DNA from 2 places in the Billgrantia antri genome. Region 1 is predicted to be linked to the other one. Evidence: riboswitches for the same ligand, from Rfam matches in the RefSeq annotation. Region 1 holds a riboswitch; the other holds the start of a gene.
The links. A riboswitch is a leader RNA that binds a small molecule or an ion and turns the genes downstream of it on or off. The one in region 1 is predicted to bind thiamine pyrophosphate.
Positions count from the first base shown of each region.

Region 2: linked by a shared signal. The riboswitch ahead of HNO53_RS17155 (sodium:solute symporter family transporter) and the one ahead of tenA (thiaminase II) in region 1 are both predicted to bind thiamine pyrophosphate.

Region 1 covers NZ_CP053383.1:1,421,552-1,429,544, reverse strand. The annotation lists gene HNO53_RS06735 (acyl-CoA synthetase) at 1-388, opposite strand, end outside; gene HNO53_RS06730 (acyl-CoA dehydrogenase) at 472-2,250, opposite strand; gene HNO53_RS06725 (MFS transporter) at 2,407-3,825, opposite strand; gene HNO53_RS06720 (class I SAM-dependent methyltransferase) at 4,058-4,699, opposite strand; gene HNO53_RS06715 (VOC family protein) at 4,767-5,159, shown strand; gene HNO53_RS06710 (DUF4870 family protein) at 5,227-5,601, shown strand; gene HNO53_RS06705 (lysophospholipid acyltransferase family protein) at 5,606-6,535, shown strand; TPP riboswitch at 6,591-6,724, shown strand; gene tenA (thiaminase II) at 6,800-7,468, shown strand; TPP riboswitch at 7,560-7,678, shown strand; gene thiC (phosphomethylpyrimidine synthase ThiC) at 7,766-7,993, shown strand, end outside.
Region 2 covers NZ_CP053383.1:3,708,539-3,716,531, forward strand. The annotation lists gene ilvD (dihydroxy-acid dehydratase) at 1-1,539, opposite strand, end outside; gene HNO53_RS17150 (APC family permease) at 1,645-3,087, opposite strand; gene HNO53_RS17155 (sodium:solute symporter family transporter) at 3,289-4,677, opposite strand; TPP riboswitch at 4,667-4,775, opposite strand; gene HNO53_RS17160 (hypothetical protein) at 4,892-5,560, shown strand; gene HNO53_RS17165 (peroxidase-related enzyme) at 5,570-6,160, opposite strand; gene HNO53_RS17170 (sensor domain-containing diguanylate cyclase) at 6,251-7,993, opposite strand, start outside.

The sequences.
Region 1 (7,993 bases):
CCCCGGCGAATTCCGGGTCGACCAGCACGGCCTGGGCTTCGCCGTGCTCGAGCATGTAGGCGATGGCCTCGGCATCGAGACGGATGTTGAGCGTGTTGAGTACGCAGCCGGCCAGCGGCACGCCGAAATGCGCCTCGAACATGGCCGGTACATTGGGCAACATCGCGGCCACCGTCTCGCCGTGCTTGATGCCGCGCTTCTCGAGCGCCGAGGCGAGCCGGCGACAGCGCGTCCAGGTCTCGCTCCAGCTGCGGCGGATGTCGCCGTGGACCACCGCCGGGTAGTCGGGATAGATAGACGCGCTACGCTCGATGAAAGTGAGCGGCGATAGCGGGACGAAGTTGGCCTGCGTCTTGGGCAGGTCCTGTTCGAAGATGCTGTCGTTCATGGTGGGCTCCGAGTGTGGTGTCGTTATTGTGTGCTAATTCCAGGTGACAGCGGCCGGTGAGTCGGCCGGTCGCTGTCTTTGCTTCAGGAAGTGACGTTGAAGGCGGCCAGACTGGCCATCCCGGCCTCGATCACGCTGCGATTGGCGCGGCCCACCGGCAACCACTGGCGCAGAGCGAAATCGGCAGCCGCCAGCTTGGCTGGGTAGAACGGATCATCGCTACCACCCGCCAAGGCGACGCTGGCCTTGAGCGCGGCACGCCCCATCTGCCAGGCGCACAGCACATGGCCGGCCAGGCTGAGGAAGGGCGTGGCGTAGGCCTGGATGGCTTCCGCACCCCGCTCGGAATTACCGCCCTGTTCCAGGACGATGGCTATTGCGGCGCGCAGGTCGGCGGCACCAGCAGCCAGGCTGTCGCCCAATGCAGCCAGCTCGCCGCTCTCGCGCAGTTCGCTGACGGTGGCCTCGACCTCGTCGACCAGCCCGCTCAGCGCTGCCCCGCCGTCACGGGAGAGCTTGCGGCCGGCCAGGTCGAGGGCCTGGATACCGTTGGTACCTTCGTAGATCGGCGCGATACGGGCATCGCGCAGCAGTTGGGCAGCGCCGGTCTCTTCGATATAGCCCATACCACCGTGCACCTGCACGCCCAGCGAAGCGATGTCCACGGCCTGGTCGGTGGAGAACGCCTTGACCACCGGGATCAGCACGTCGACCCGCGCCTGGGCAGCCTCGCGCTCGGCGGCATCGGTCGCATGGCGGGCCACGTCGAGCTGGGCCGCACAGTAAAGCGCCAGCGCCCGCAACGCGTCGGTACGAGCGCGCATTGAAAGCAGCATGCGGCGTACGTCGAGGTGCTCGCTGATGGTGGCCTCGCTGCCACGCGCCTTGCCTTGCACGCGGTCGAGGGCGTAGGTGAAAGCGTGCTGGCAGGCGCGTTCGGCCACGCCGATGCCCTGCACGCCGACCTTGTGGCGGGCCTCGTTCATCATGGTGAACATGTGATTGAGGCCGCGCCCCTCCACGCCCACCAGGTAGCCGATGGCGCCGTCGCCCTCGCCGAAGCTGAGGGTGCAGGTGGGTGAGCCGTGGATGCCCAGCTTGTGCTCGATGGAGGCGCAGGTAACGTCGTTGCGCTCGCCCAGCGAGCCATCCTCGTTGACGAGGAACTTCGGCACCAGGAACAGCGAGATCCCCTTGTTGCCCTCGGGAGCATCGGGCTTGCGCGCCAGTACCAGGTGGATGATGTTCTCGCTGGCGTCGTGCTCGCCCCAGGTGATGAAGATCTTCTGGCCAAACAGGCGGTAGTGGCCACCTTCGGGAACGGCGCGGGTACGCACCTTGGAGAGATCGGAGCCGGCCTGGGGCTCGGTGAGGTTCATGGTGCCGGTCCAGCTGCCTTCGACCAGCCTGGGCAGGTAGATTTCCTTGAGCGCATCGCTGCCGTGGTGCGCCAGCGCCTCGATGGCCCCGGCGGTGAGCATCGGGCACAGCCCCAGCGCCATGTTGGCGCCGTGCAGCATCTCCTGCACGCTGCTCGCCACCACTTCGGGAAGCCCCTGCCCGCCCAATACTTGGGACACCCCGATGCCGTTCCAGCCGCCTTCGACATAGGCCTGATAGGCCTCGGCAAAACCGTCCGGCAGGGTCACGCCACCGTCTTCTCGGCGTACGCAGCCCTGACGATCGCCGCTGGCGTTGAGCGGCGCCCACACCTCTCCGGCCAGCTTGGCGGCTTCCTCCAGCACCGCCTCGACGAGGTCGGGGCTGGCCTCGTCGAAGCCAGGTAGCGCGAGCGAGCGATACTCGAGCAGCTCCTCGAGCACGAAGCGAAGATCACGAACGGGGGCGGCAAAAGGAAACATGGCACTACCTCAGGAAAATGATAACGACGATAGTAGATTCACTATTTTTCGTTAACCATTATCCCTAGGTCGCACCACAACGCAAAGCGCCCGATGCAGAACATCGGCGCTTGCGAGAGACGCCATCAGCGTGCAATCAGCCTGGGAGAAACCCCATCAGCGGCGGGAGTCGTCGGCGAGCGGCGCCGGCTCCTCTTCCTGCTCGGGCCGAGGCTCTTCCTCGTCTTCCCCATGGTAGAAGACGATATGCGGCTCATCAGGCGGCGGCGGACCGACTACGGGTTCGGCCACTTCCACATCGGGCACCAGATCGGAGAGATCCTCCATGTGCTCGTGCTCGATGGCGCCCTGGACCAGTTCCTCGGTCACGGTAAGCTCGGCACCCGCCGATGACATCGGCGTGCTGGGCGCGAAGGGCGCCACCGGCACCGGTGCCGGACGCACGCTGCGCCGCCAGGCGAAGAAGCCCACCAGGAACAGACCCAGTCCACCGAAGGCCCAGAACAACCCGGCGTCGCCAATCCACGCCATGGCCGGCGAGATCAGCGGCGGGCTCACCGTCGAACCAATGGCATTGATCAACAGCAGCCCCTGACTCATGCGCACCAGGGCACCGGCAGGGGCACGGTCGGCAGCATGGCTGACCGCCACCGGATAAAGCGCAAAGACACCGCCACCTAGCAGGAACAGCAGCGCGGCTAGCACCCAGGTGTTCAGCGGCAGCAGCAGCATGCCGGCGGAGATCAGGCTACAGAAGGCCCCGATCATGATCAGCACGATCTGGCGATCGTGGCGGTCGGACCAGCGCCCGATGGGATACTGCAGCAGCATGGCACCGAGCACCACCACCGCCATCATTTGACCGACTTGCGCCACCGTAAGACCGATGCGCTGGAGGTAGAGCGGCAGCAGCGTGTAGACGGCGGCCACCGCCAGGCCCGAGCCGAAACTGCCCATCACCCCGGTGGGAGTGAGCGTGATCAGGCGCATCGGCGACAGCGGCTCGGCATGATCGATCAACGGCGACACCCGGGGGATCATTGCCATCGGCAACACCGACAGCGATGCCAGCATGCCGATCACCATGAACGGCGCGGCCTCGCCCATGGCATCGGTAACACCGAGAAGCAGTTGGCCGAGGACACCGGCGGCATACAGCGAGATCATGTAGAGAGCGAGCAGCCTGCCGCGCACCTTCTGGTCGCCGGAGGTGAGCAGCCAGCTTTCGATGACCAGATAGACCCCCACGGTGGCCCAGCCGCCGATCATGCGTAAGCCGAACCAGGCCCAGGGGTCGAAGATCAGCGCCTGCAGCAGCACCGTGACCGCCACCAGCGAGGCGAAGCTGCCGTAGGCACGAATGTGGCCGATGCGCAGCAACAGCCGGTCGTTGAACATCGCGCCCAGTGCCAGGCCGATGAAATAGGCGGACGAGACCCAACCGATCACCACCGGTGACTCACCGGCCGCATCCAGGCGCAGGGTAATCAGGGTGGCCAGGAAGCCGTTACCGATGCCCAGAATGAAAAGACCCAGCAAGGGAGCCAGGGCCATGGCCAGCAGTTGGCGAGACATGCACGCGCCTCTCGACAGCAGATGAACAAAGGAAGAAAGATGACAGAAAATGGCATGGAACGCTGCCCACAGCCTCAGCGCGGCAGAGAAAAAAAGCTCCCATGCGCGATCGGGGCGGCGCGAATCATACGCCCGACAGCGCCGGTGTCAAATGCTTATTCCGGGCCGCTGTAACGAATCAGAAAAAAACGCCATAGCAGCCGCCAAAAACAGCAAAGCCTGCCAAAAACTCTCAGGCTCTACGCTTCTGAAGGAGCGCTACATCCGCGGCGGGAAACTCGACGCGCATGCCGAGCCGCTGCGCCAGCCATTCGAAGCTCGCCTCGCTGAAGAAGCACACGTGGGTAGGATCGAGAATGTAGTGCCAGCTGGCGAAGGCCGTCTCGTCGATCACGCGCTTGGTCATCAACCCGAGCCAGCCCCCTTCAGGCAGCATGGCCACCAGACGCTCGAGTTCACGCCCGGGCTCGAATAGATGTTCCACCACCTCGGTGGCGGTAATGAAGTCGTAGCGACGCTCGAGCACGGCGGGTTGCGGCGCGTAGAAGGGGTCGTAGATCGCCATCGGGTGGCCCGCCTCTTCGAACATCAGCGACAGCGTCGGACCGGGGCCGGCACCGAAGTCGAGCCCGCGGGCGCCCGGTGCCAAGCGGCTGCGCAGGGGCTCGAGCAGCCGCGCCAGGAAGCGACGATAGCCGGGGTCGTCTGGGTGGTTCTCGTGCTGATCGTAGACCGCTTTCTCCTGCTCGGGCGAAAGGCGCTGCTCCGGCGGCACGAACGCCAGCCCGCAGTTGCCACAGCGGTAGTAATCGCGCCTCGCGTCGCGATGAAAACGTCGCGAATCCACGGATGTGCATAGCGGGCAGGTCGGCATCGTCGTATCCTTTTGGGCCTGGCGAACCATAGCTTACAGAAACCGCATTACAACGAGGAGGCCGGCAATGCTGTCAGGTCTGGACCACCTGGTCATCACCGTGACCGACATTTCCCGTGCCGTGGACTTCTATTCCCGTGTGCTCGGGCTCGAGGTGCGCTATCGCGATCGCGAGCGAGTCGACCTGATGCTCGGCGACATCGCCCTGCGCCTGCACTGGACGGCCACCGATATCGAGCCGCGCGCCGCTACTCCGACGCCGGGCAGTCTCGATCTGTGCCTGCGTAGCCTGTTGCCCTTGGACGAGGTCCAGCGGCACCTGGCGGCGCTGGAGGTCGACGTGGAGCTTGGCCCGGTCACCCGCCAGGGCGCCAACGGACTCATCGAGTCGCTCTACCTGCGCGATCCCGACGGCAACCTGCTGGAGATCAGCCGCCCGCTGAAGGAGCCGCTCGAATAATCGCCTCCCTGGCAATGTCGCCCACGGCCGGTATCATTGTCGCAAACCAAGATCGACTGGATGCCTCATGAACGATAGTCCCGAGAGCCGCAGCGTCATCGATTCGGGTGGTACGCCCGATACCACCCTGCCCATTGTCGTCTATGCCCTGTTCCTGGCAGGCATCGTCACCGGCGGCCTGACCATGCTGATCGGCGTGGTGATCGCCTATGTCTATCGCGGCCAGGGCCCCCATTGGTTCGACGAGCACTACCGCTACCAGATTCGCACCTTCTGGCTCGCGGTGCTCTATTTCGCGATTTCCGGCCTGCTGATGCTGATACTGATCGGCTTCGTAACCTGGTTGGTGGTGATCGTCTGGCTGGTGTTTCGCTGCGTCAAGGGCATCAAGCGCCTGCAGGAGCACCGCGCTCCCGATAACGTGGATGCCTGGTTGATCTGAGTCCATGAGCGAGCCGCAGTCATCCACCGCCACACTGCAGGGCCGCGCCATCGCCACGCTGTGGCGCACCCTGGCCCGCCGTCGTCCCGCCATGCTCTGGCGGCTGGCCCGCACCGCTGGCCCGCTGGTCCACCGTTTCAGCCATCGCGAGCGCGAGGTCACTGAAACCAACCTCGCCGAGGTCTATCCCGACTGCAGTGACATCGAGCGCAAGCGCCTGGCCAAGGAGAGTCTGACCCACTCCACCGCCACCATGCTCGAACTCGGCTTCGCCTGGATGGGTGAACCGCAGCGGGTCGAACGTGCCATCCTGGAGGTCCATGGCCGCGAGCTGCTTGACGATGCGCGTGCCGAAGGGCGCGGCGTCATCGTCTTGGCCCCACACTTCGGCAACTGGGAGGTACTCAACTTCTGGCTCTCCAGTCACTTCCCCTTTACCGCCATGTACGAGCCCCCCAAGATCGCCGAACTCGACCCGGTGATCCGTCAGGGGCGCGAGCGCATGGGCGCCAGCCTGGTACCGACCAACCCGCGCGGCGTCGCCGCACTGCTCAAGGCGCTAAAGCGCAGTGAGGCCGTCGGTATCCTGCCGGACCAGGAGCCCGACTGGGGCAGCGGCGTATTCGCCCCCTTCTATCACCGCCTGGCCTACACCGCGACCCTGCTGCCCAAGCTGGTCGCACGCACCGATGCCAGGGTGGTCACCGGTGTGGCGCGACGCCTTCCCGGCCGGGGCTTCGCCATCCACTTCCTCGCCGCCGACGAGCGAGTCTACGCTGACGACGAGACGCAGTCGGCCACCGGCGTCAACGCCTGCGTGGAAGCCGCAATCGCCCTGGATCCGGCCCAATACCAGTGGGAGTACAAGCGTTACCGCAAAGTGATCGAGGAGCAGCTGGGCGTGCCAAATCACAAGCGTTACCGCCTCTATTGAAGACGCATTTCGCTGCGGTGACTGGCAAGACGGCATCATCCTGCTAGACTGGCCACAACGCTTGACGGGGTGCCGGTGGAACCGGCTGAGATCGCCATACGACATGTCTGCTGCAGATGCGTCGTCACGGCGGGGCCCGTTGAACCTGATCCGGCTCGTACCGGCGTAGGAATCAAGCGGTGGCCAGGTACCAGCACTCCCTTATCTGCCCTGCCCACTCTCCTTTCGCCCACGCTCCGGATCCGCTTTACCACCGGAGGCAAGATGGGCTATCGCTTCACCGACCTGACCGACGCCTGCCACGACGACTGGCGCGCCTATGTCGAGCACGACTTCGTGCGCGACCTGGGTAACGGCACCCTGGAAGAAGACGCCTTCCGCCACTACTTGCAGCAGGACTACCTGTTCCTGATCCACTTCGCACGCGCCTACGCGCTGGCCGCCTACAAGAGCCGCACCCTGGCCGACCTGCGCCAGGCCCATGAGGGGCTCAAGGCCATCCTCGACGTGGAGCTCGGTCTTCATGTCGGTTTTTGCCGCGAGTGGGACATCTCCGAGGCGCAGCTGGCCGCGCTGCCCGAGGCGCGGGCCACCATGGCCTATACCCGATACGTGCTGGATACCGGCAACCGCGGCGACCTGCTCGATCTTCATGTTGCGCTGGCCCCCTGCCTGGTGGGTTACGGCGAGATCGCCAACTGGCTCAACGCCCAGGACGCGACCGTACGCGGCAACGCCAACCCCTATGACGCCTGGATCGCCATGTACGAGGGCGAGGAGTTCCAGGACGCCATGCGTGCCGAGCTCGAATGGCTCGATGCACGCCTGGCCGACGTCACTCCGGCGCGCTTCGGCGAGCTCGTCGAGGTGTTCCGCGATGCCACCCGGCTCGAGATCGATTTCTGGCAGATGGGGCTGGATCGGGCGCTTTGATCGCCCCCTGGCCCCATCGCCATCCACCCGCTGGTTCTGGTCAGCCCAGTGGGTCCCAGTAGGCTGGTGATCGTGCGATCACCCGACCACCAAACGCTTGACGGGGTGCCGTTGAAGACGGCTGAGATCATGCGACGCACGCGTCCGAGCATGGATCCCGTTGAACCTGAACTGGCTAGGACCAGCGTAGGGATCAAGCGACATGCAGGCTCGGCAAGACCGGACTCCCTGCCCCTGTCACTTCCCACCTGTCCTCCCTGACACCCTGAAACGCGTTACCCCTAGGGAGAACAAACGATGAGCAAGACCGCCCATTTTCTCGCCGAGACCGCCAAGGTCGACGAGGCCGCCGTCCAGCCGCTGCCCGGCTCACGCAAGATCTACGTCGAGGGCTCGCGTCCCGACATCCGCGTGCCCTTCCGCGAGATCTCGCTGTCGCCGACCAAGACCTCCGGTGCCGACGAAGAAAACCCGCCGCTGCTGGTCTACGATACCTCCGGCCCCTATACCGACCCACGTGCCGAC
Region 2 (7,993 bases), 2.3 Mb from region 1:
GATGGTATCCGCCTCGGCGTCGATGGTAATGGTGTCGCCGTCCTCCACCAGCGCCAGCGGCCCGCCGTCGAAGGCCTCCGGCGACACATGCCCCACCACGAAGCCGTGGCTGCCTCCCGAGAAACGTCCGTCGGTAATCAGCGCCACCGAGTCGCCCAGCCCGCGCCCCATGATGGCCGAAGTGGGGGTGAGCATCTCGCGCATGCCGGGGCCGCCCTTGGGCCCCTCGTAGCGGATCACCACCACGTCACCTGCCATGACCGTGCCGTCGTTGATGCGCGCCTGGGCCTCCTCCTCGGAGCCGAACACTCGCGCGCTGCCGGAAAAGCGCGTGCCCTCCTTGCCGGTAATCTTGGCCACCGCGCCCTGCGGCGCCAGGTTGCCATGCAGGATGCGCAGGTGGCTCTCCGGCTTGATGGGGCTTTCCAGCGGGGCAATGATCTGCTGATCGTCGGGATAGGGCGAGACCTCGGCCAGGTTCTCGCCCAGCGTCCTGCCGGTGACCGTAAGGCAGTCGCCATGCAGCAGGCCGGCATCGAGCAGGGTCTTCATCAGCGGCTGAATGCCGCCGATCTCGACCAGCTCGCTCATCATGTAGCGCCCGCTGGGACGCAGGTCGGCGAGCACCGGTACGCGTCGACCGATCTCGGTGAAATCGGCAAGCGCGAGCGGCACGCCCACGGTATTGGCCATGGCGATCAGGTGCAGCACCGCATTGGTGGAGCCCCCCAAGGCAATGACCACGGTGATGGCGTTCTCGAAGGCCTCGCGGGTCATGATGTCGCTGGGCTTGATGTCGCGCTCCAACAGCGTCAGCACCGCGCTACCGGCGGCCTCGCAGTCGGCGCGCTTGGCCTGGGACACCGCCTCCTGGGCCGAGCTACCCGGCAGGCTCATGCCCAGCGCCTCGATGGCCGAGGCCATGGTGTTGGCGGTGTACATGCCACCGCAGGAGCCCGGGCCGGGAATCGCCGTCTCCTCGATCTGCTTCAGCTCGATCAGATCAAGATCGCCGCGGCTATGGGCGCCCATGGCCTCGAACACCGAGACGATGTCGGTATGGTTGGCACCCGGCTTGATGGTACCGCCGTAAACGAACACGCTGGGACGGTTCAACCGCGCCAGGCCCATCAGGCAGCCGGGCATGTTCTTGTCGCAGCCGCCGATCGCCACCAACCCGTCGAACCCCTCGCAGCCGGCCACCGTCTCGATGGAGTCGGCGATCACCTCCCGCGAGACCAACGAGTACTTCATGCCTTCGGTACCGTTGGCGATGCCGTCGGAAATGGTGATGGTATTGAAAATCACGCCCTTGCCGCCGGCCGCGTCGGCGCCGTCGCGGGCACGCTCGGCCAGCTCGTGGATGTGGCTGTTGCAGGGGGTGACCATGCTCCAGGTGGATGCGATGCCCACCTGGGGTTTGCTGAAGTCCTCGTCGGAAAAACCCACCGCGCGCAGCATGGCGCGGCTGGCCGACTTGCCGACGCCGTCCACCACCGGGGCGGAGTGACGACGACGAGGATCGGGGGAATCGCTCATGGGGCGGCCTCCGTTTCGGTTGCGCACCCCCTGAGGTTGGTCGTTGCGAAGGTTTCTGGCAAATCCAGGCCCGCCTGCGGGGCACGCAAGCGGGCGGCGAGGCGGTCAGCGTCCCGGGTAGGGATCTGCGCCGGCCAGTTCCCGCTTCATCATCTGGTCGCTATAGGAAACGCCGTAGCGCTTTCGTGACCAAGCGTAGAGCACCAGGCCACCCCCCATCCAGCCGGCGAACAACAACCATTCGACGGGAGCCAGGGCAGAGGGACTGCCCGGCATGTACAGGGCGATGAGCCCCAGCGAGAGCAGCACTGACAGGCTGCCCACCAGTTTTCCTTGGCGTACCCGGAACGGGCGCGGCATCTCCGGTTCGCGACGGCGAAGCACCACGAACGAGATCGCCACGAACAGGTAAGCGATGACGATGCCGAGCCCGCCGGCCACCACCAGCCAGACCAGCGCCGGGCGGCCGAAGAACGGCGCGATCGACGAAAGCACTCCCATCACCAGGATGGCGTTGGTCGGGGTGCGATGCCTGGGATGCAGCTTGCCCAGCCAGGCCGGCAGCATGCCGGAGTGAGCCAGCGCGTAGATCGCCCGCGAGCCGCCCACGTAGAAGGCGTTCCAACTGGTGACGATACCGGCGATACCGGCCAGAATCATCAACTTGCCCGCCCATGGGGCCTGGAAGACGGCCTGCATGGCATCCGGCACGGCCAAGGAACTGGCGGCCAGTTGCTCGGGATTCAGCATCAGCGCGGTGCCAAGGATGATCAGCGAATACCAGAACACCGCCATGATCACCGAAATCATCAGAACGCGGCCGATCTCGCGAAAAGGCAGGTTGATCTCCTCGGCCGCCTGTGGGATGACGTCGAAGCCCACGAACATGAACGGCACCATGATGATCACCAGCATGATCCCGCCCACGACGCCCTCTTCGACAGAAAACAGCGGCTCCATGGTCGCGGTGTCACCCTGGAAGAGCGCGCCGGTGATGAACATGATGCCCACCACCAGGATCAGCAGCGTCACCAGCTTCTGCAGCAGCGCCGCGGTGCGGATGCCTACGTAGTTCACCCACATCATCAGTACCGAGCCGGCCACGCCGACGGCCACCCAGGTTGCCTGAACGTCCCAGCCGGCAATCGTCCACAAGTGCCCCACGGCATAGTGGGGGAAGAGGTGCTCGACGACGGTGGGCAGCGCCACGGCCTCGAAGGCCACCACGCTGACATAGCCCAGGGTGATCGCCCAGGTGCACAGGAAGGAAGCGAAATGGCCCAGGGCGCGATAACTGTAGACATGCTCGCCGCCTACCTGGGGCATGGCGGAAGCGAGTTCGGCATAGGTGAGGCCCACCAGCACGATGATCAGGCCACCGATCAGAAAGGCCGTGATCGCGCCCAGGCTTCCTGCGGACTGGATCCAGCTGCCGGTCAGCACGATCCAACCCCAGCCGATCATGGCGCCGAAGGCCAGCGCCAGCACATCCTTGCGGGCCAGTACTCGAGCCAGTTGGTTCGGCTCTGCCGCGGATTCCTGTGTCATATCGTCCTCACGATTGTCATTGTTGAGTGTAAAATATTTACCTCACCTCTAACAAAATAATCAACGAAAGAAAGCTTAGGCACGAGGATCTTATAGAACAATAGACTTTGGTCTGGAGAAGGAATGAGAAATGCGCCAGCCGGGAGCTGGCGCGACGACAGATCGAGACTTCATTAAGCGCAAACCGGCCAGGAGGCCAATTCACTGCGTGCGGATACGCTCATGCGGTGCCGTCCATGCCACAGCCAGGCTGACCAGCGTGGAGGCCGCCAACGCGCCGAGAAACGGCGGCAGCGTGGGGATGCTGCCCGGGAAGCTCGCCGCCAGCAAGCCAGCTGCCAGGCTGCCCTGGGCGACCCAGCCGGGCAGGATCGCGCCAAGCAGCCCCGCCACGCCACCCATCACCGCGGCCAGCGGCGTCATGCGGCGCCACAGTCCCAGCAGAACCGGCACCACGATGGCGGCACACAGCAGGTCGGCGATCAGGAACAGCCGCAGCACCGAGAGGCCCTGAAGTGCCACGATCACCACCGGCACCATTAGCCCTACCGTGACCAGCCGCGCCGCACCGATGGGCAACCCGCGCCTGCCGGACCCCGCCACCACCAGCGAGGCGATGCCGTTCTGCAGAGTATCGACGCTGGAGGCAACCAGGGTCACCGCCAGAACCAGCGCCGGCAGCGCCAGCCAGCTTGGCGCCTCGCCGAGCAGAGCGAAGAACGGCATCGGCGGCTCGCCTAGTGCCACGCCGCTCATCGACGCCAGCATGCCGAGCCCGCCCACCATCGCGACCACCGCCACGGTGGTCGCGCCGCCCAGCCAGGCGCCCCGGTTGAGCGCACGCTCGTCGCGGGCGGCCCACACCCGCTGCCAGTAGCCCTGATGGAACAGGTTGGCCGCCGTGACCGCGATGACCAGCGTTAGCGCCACGCCCAGTGCGCCGTCGACGGGAATCGACGGCAGCGCCGCGCCTGCGGGCATCTCGGGCAGGCGCGCAAGCGCCACGCCGCCTACCACCAGCAGCAAAGCGATCAGCAGCCATGCCTGCCAGCGGTCGGTGGCCAGGCTCGCCCTCAGGCCACCGATGGCGGTGTAGAGCAGGGTGGTCACGGCCACGCCGATCACCACCAGTGCCGGCGGCACGTCGGAAAGCAGCGCGGTGATCGCGCCGATGGCCGTCAGCTCGGCGGCGAGAAAACAGGCCATATAGAGAATCGAGACCAGCGCCACCCAGCGCCGCACGCCGGCGCCGTAGCAGACTTCGGCGAACTCCCCGATGCTGCGCCCCTCGGGCAGGTGACGGCGGATCGCCGGGCCGTAGAGTCCCAGCACGATGAACGGCAGCGCCGAGCCGATGGCGTACCCCGCCAACGCCACCGGACCGACGAAGGCGCCGATCTCCGGCGGCGCGAAAAGTATCCACGCCCCCATGCCCGAGGCCAGGAACGACAGCCCCAGGGTGGCGGCAGATTGGGAGTTGCGGGCGGTGATGTAGTCGTCGAGTGGACCGTCGGCCCGGCGGGCGCGCAGGCCCAGGAAAACAAAGCACAGCAGCGCCGCGCCGAGCACGGCTGACGTCAGATAGGACATGTCGCACTTCCTCCGCCGGCATGAACCGGATCAGGTTCCAGGGTCAGCGCCTGGCGCTCTCTCAGCCCCGCCGCAGCGAGACTCCCCTGGCGACAGTGAATGAATTTTGCGTCGCTAGACTCAAGCTGGCCCCACACGGACCGATATGACTCGAGCCTCTGGAATGATATAACAACGAAAAAACCAGAACACTTCTCCCCCGCAGGGACCCACCATGTTTAGCGAAGCCAAGGAACACGCCCCCGGGCATCTTCATCAGATCTTTGCCGACCCCTACTCCGCCTTCGACAATCTTTCCGTCGAGCGGCAGTTGCACCTGAGGGTCGCCTTGCAGGCACTGGTCGGCGAGCCGCTGGCCAACGGCCGCCTGACGCTGCGAGTCATTCATGGCTGGGAAAACGGCGGCTTCGAGCCCGCCGATCTGGCCCATGGCGACTACCGTATCGCCTCGCTCGACGATCTGGCGCGAATCAGCAGCGACCATCAGCAGGCCATCGATCATGCCGCCCCGCTGCCGCGCGACGATGCCTCGCTGCTCGCCGAGCCACTGGCCGACGCCATCGCCGCCGCCGAGGCCAAGGGGCAGGTTCTCGACGAAGAGATGCGCAGCATTCCCGCCCGCTGGCCAGCCTTCGACCAGGGCCTAACGCTCTACACCTTCTTCAAGGTCTACCATCGCCTGACCTACGGCGAGGACGACACCTACCGCTCGATCCAGTGCCGGACGCCGGAAGGCCTTCGCGAGATCCATGAATTCCATCTCGAAGAGGGCGAGTTCGCCGTGGTCCGCCCCAGCCAGGATGCCCCCGGCAACAGCGTGATGGTATTGCACGTCAGTCAGCTGGAACCGGTGCGGCGGCTGATGGAAGCCTGCAGCGCCTGACCTGACGAGTTACTTGTTCTCTCGCGGCACCCTACCCATCAGGTAGAACTCCGGATTGGGCGGGGTACCGGTGAGGGTGACCAGGCGGTTGGAGAGGCCGAAGAAGGCGACGATGGCACCGATGTCCCAGATGTCGTCGTGGGTGAAGCCAACCTCGGTGAGACGGGCCTGCCATTCGTCGGTGAGCTCGCCCACGTCCAGGCCGCAGTGCAGGGCAAAGTCGAGCATTACCCGGTGGCGCTCGCTGATCGGCGCAGTGCGGTGGTTGATCGCCACCTGGTCGGCCAGCAGCGGATCCTTGCCGTAGATGCGCACCAGCGCGCCGTGGGCCACCACGCAGTAGAGGCAGCGGTTGCGCGCGCTGGTAGCCACCACGATCATCTCTTTCTCCGCCTTGGTGAGCGTGTCGGATTCACGCTCCATCAGCGCATCGTGGTAGGCGAAAAAGGCACGGAACTCGTCCGGGCGATGGGCCAGCATCAGGAACACGTTGGGTACGAAACCGGCCTTCTCCTGCACGGCGAGAATGGCCTCCCGAATATCCTCGGGTAGGTCATTGATCGACTCGGGGACGGGAAAGCGGCTGAGCGGTGCAGTCATGGCAAAACCTCTGGCGTCTTTGCGGTAACGACAGTTAACGTCAACGTAAAGATGATGTCCATGCGACATACGCGCATCCCGCAAGCAAATTCACTCCCAAGCCCCGGCCAGCGACCGGGTCACCACCCGGTTGCGGCTACGCTCCTTGGCTTCGTACATGGCCTGGTCCGCCTGGCGATATAGGGCTATGGCAGAGGGCACCTGTCGGCAGTCGCTGCAGCACACCAGGCCGAAGGAACCGGTCACCACGCCATGGCGCGACGTTTCGTGGGGAATCCGAAGCTGCTCCAGGGCCTGACGGAAGCGCTCCAGGGCGTGCTGGCCCGCCTCCAGGGAGTCGGCCTCGAGCAGGATACCGAACTCCTCTCCCCCGAGGCGGAACAACCGGTCGCCGGCGCGCCGGAAGTGATCGAGTAGCAGCGTCGCCACCTGCATCAGCACCTCATCCCCGGCCTGATGGCCATGGGTATCGTTGAACAGCTTGAAGTCGTCGATATCCATCACCGCGAACAGCAGCGGCTGACCGCTGCGTCGACGCTCCTGCAGCTTCTCCTCGACCAGCTCATGGAACTGTCGGCGATTCAACAGGCCGGTCAGCGGATCCGTGCGCGCCAGCGCCATGAGCCGCCTGTTGGCTCTCTCCAGTTCGCGCGTGCGCTGCTCTACCACGACTTCCAGTCGTTCATTGAGGGAGCGCTGCAGCTCGAGTGTGGCACGCTCGGCGGCGAGCTTCTCGTTCTTGAACTGATTGATCTTCCAGGCCAACCCCAGCGAGAGCAGCAGGAACTCGATACCCGAGCCGACCTGGACGGCGTACTCGGTCACGAGGTTGTACGGCAGTACGCCCGCGACCCGCAGGAAGTACAGCGCGACGCCAACCAGCAGCACCCCCCACGCCACCAGATAGATCCTGGCCAGGGTGTCGCGCTGCCAGCTGCGCCAGACCGCCACGCCGAGCAGCAGGCCGGAGAGTACGATGGCGGCAGGAATCATCAGACGAAATACCGGCGCGTAATGGCCGAGCAGCGCAGGCAGCGAGCTCAACAGGCACAGCCCAGCGACGCCGAAAATCGCGCGAGTCACCCCCGGCGCATGTCGACGCAGATTGAGGAAACTGTTGCTGAAGACGGCGAGCGTAACGGCGAAGACACCGATGTTGATCGGCACCAACTGGTTGTTGAACTGAGGCAACGCCGGCCACCAGTGCTCGAAGGCAAAGCCACGCGCCGTAAACATCAGAACGAAGAACGATCCGAGATAGGTCACGTAGAGCAACAGCGAGCGCTCCCGGGTCGCTACGTAGAGCAGCAGGTTGTAGATCAACAGCGCCAGCAGCGCACCGAAGTAGAGGCTGAAGGCCATCAGCTCGCGCTGGGCCTTGGCCAGGAAACCCGCATCGCTCATAAGCGAGAGGGGTGTGGCATCGTAAAGCCCGTCATGAGTGTCCAGCCGCAGGAAAATCTCTCGCGACGCACCGGCTGGCATATGGATGGGTAGCACGAAGGTGCGGTGGGCAACCGGGCGAGAATCGAAGCGGCGTCGGTCTCCGGTCTGCCAGCGGTCGACCGTATCACCCTGCTCGTCTACCACATAGGCATCGAGATAGTCGTGCAGCGGCATGGCCAGCTCCAGCAAGCGGCGCACTGGGGAACTGGCGTTATTTTCGAAGCGCAGCCGCAGCCACCACGCCGAGTCGGAGAAGCTGAAGTTGAGGGTCTCCTGTCGCGAAGGCTGCCACGCCAGGGCGCACCCCTCGCCCACAAGCTGCTCGATATCGAGCTCTCGCTCGGCATCCTCGAGCAACTGGACATGCGGCCCCAGGTTCAGCTCCCC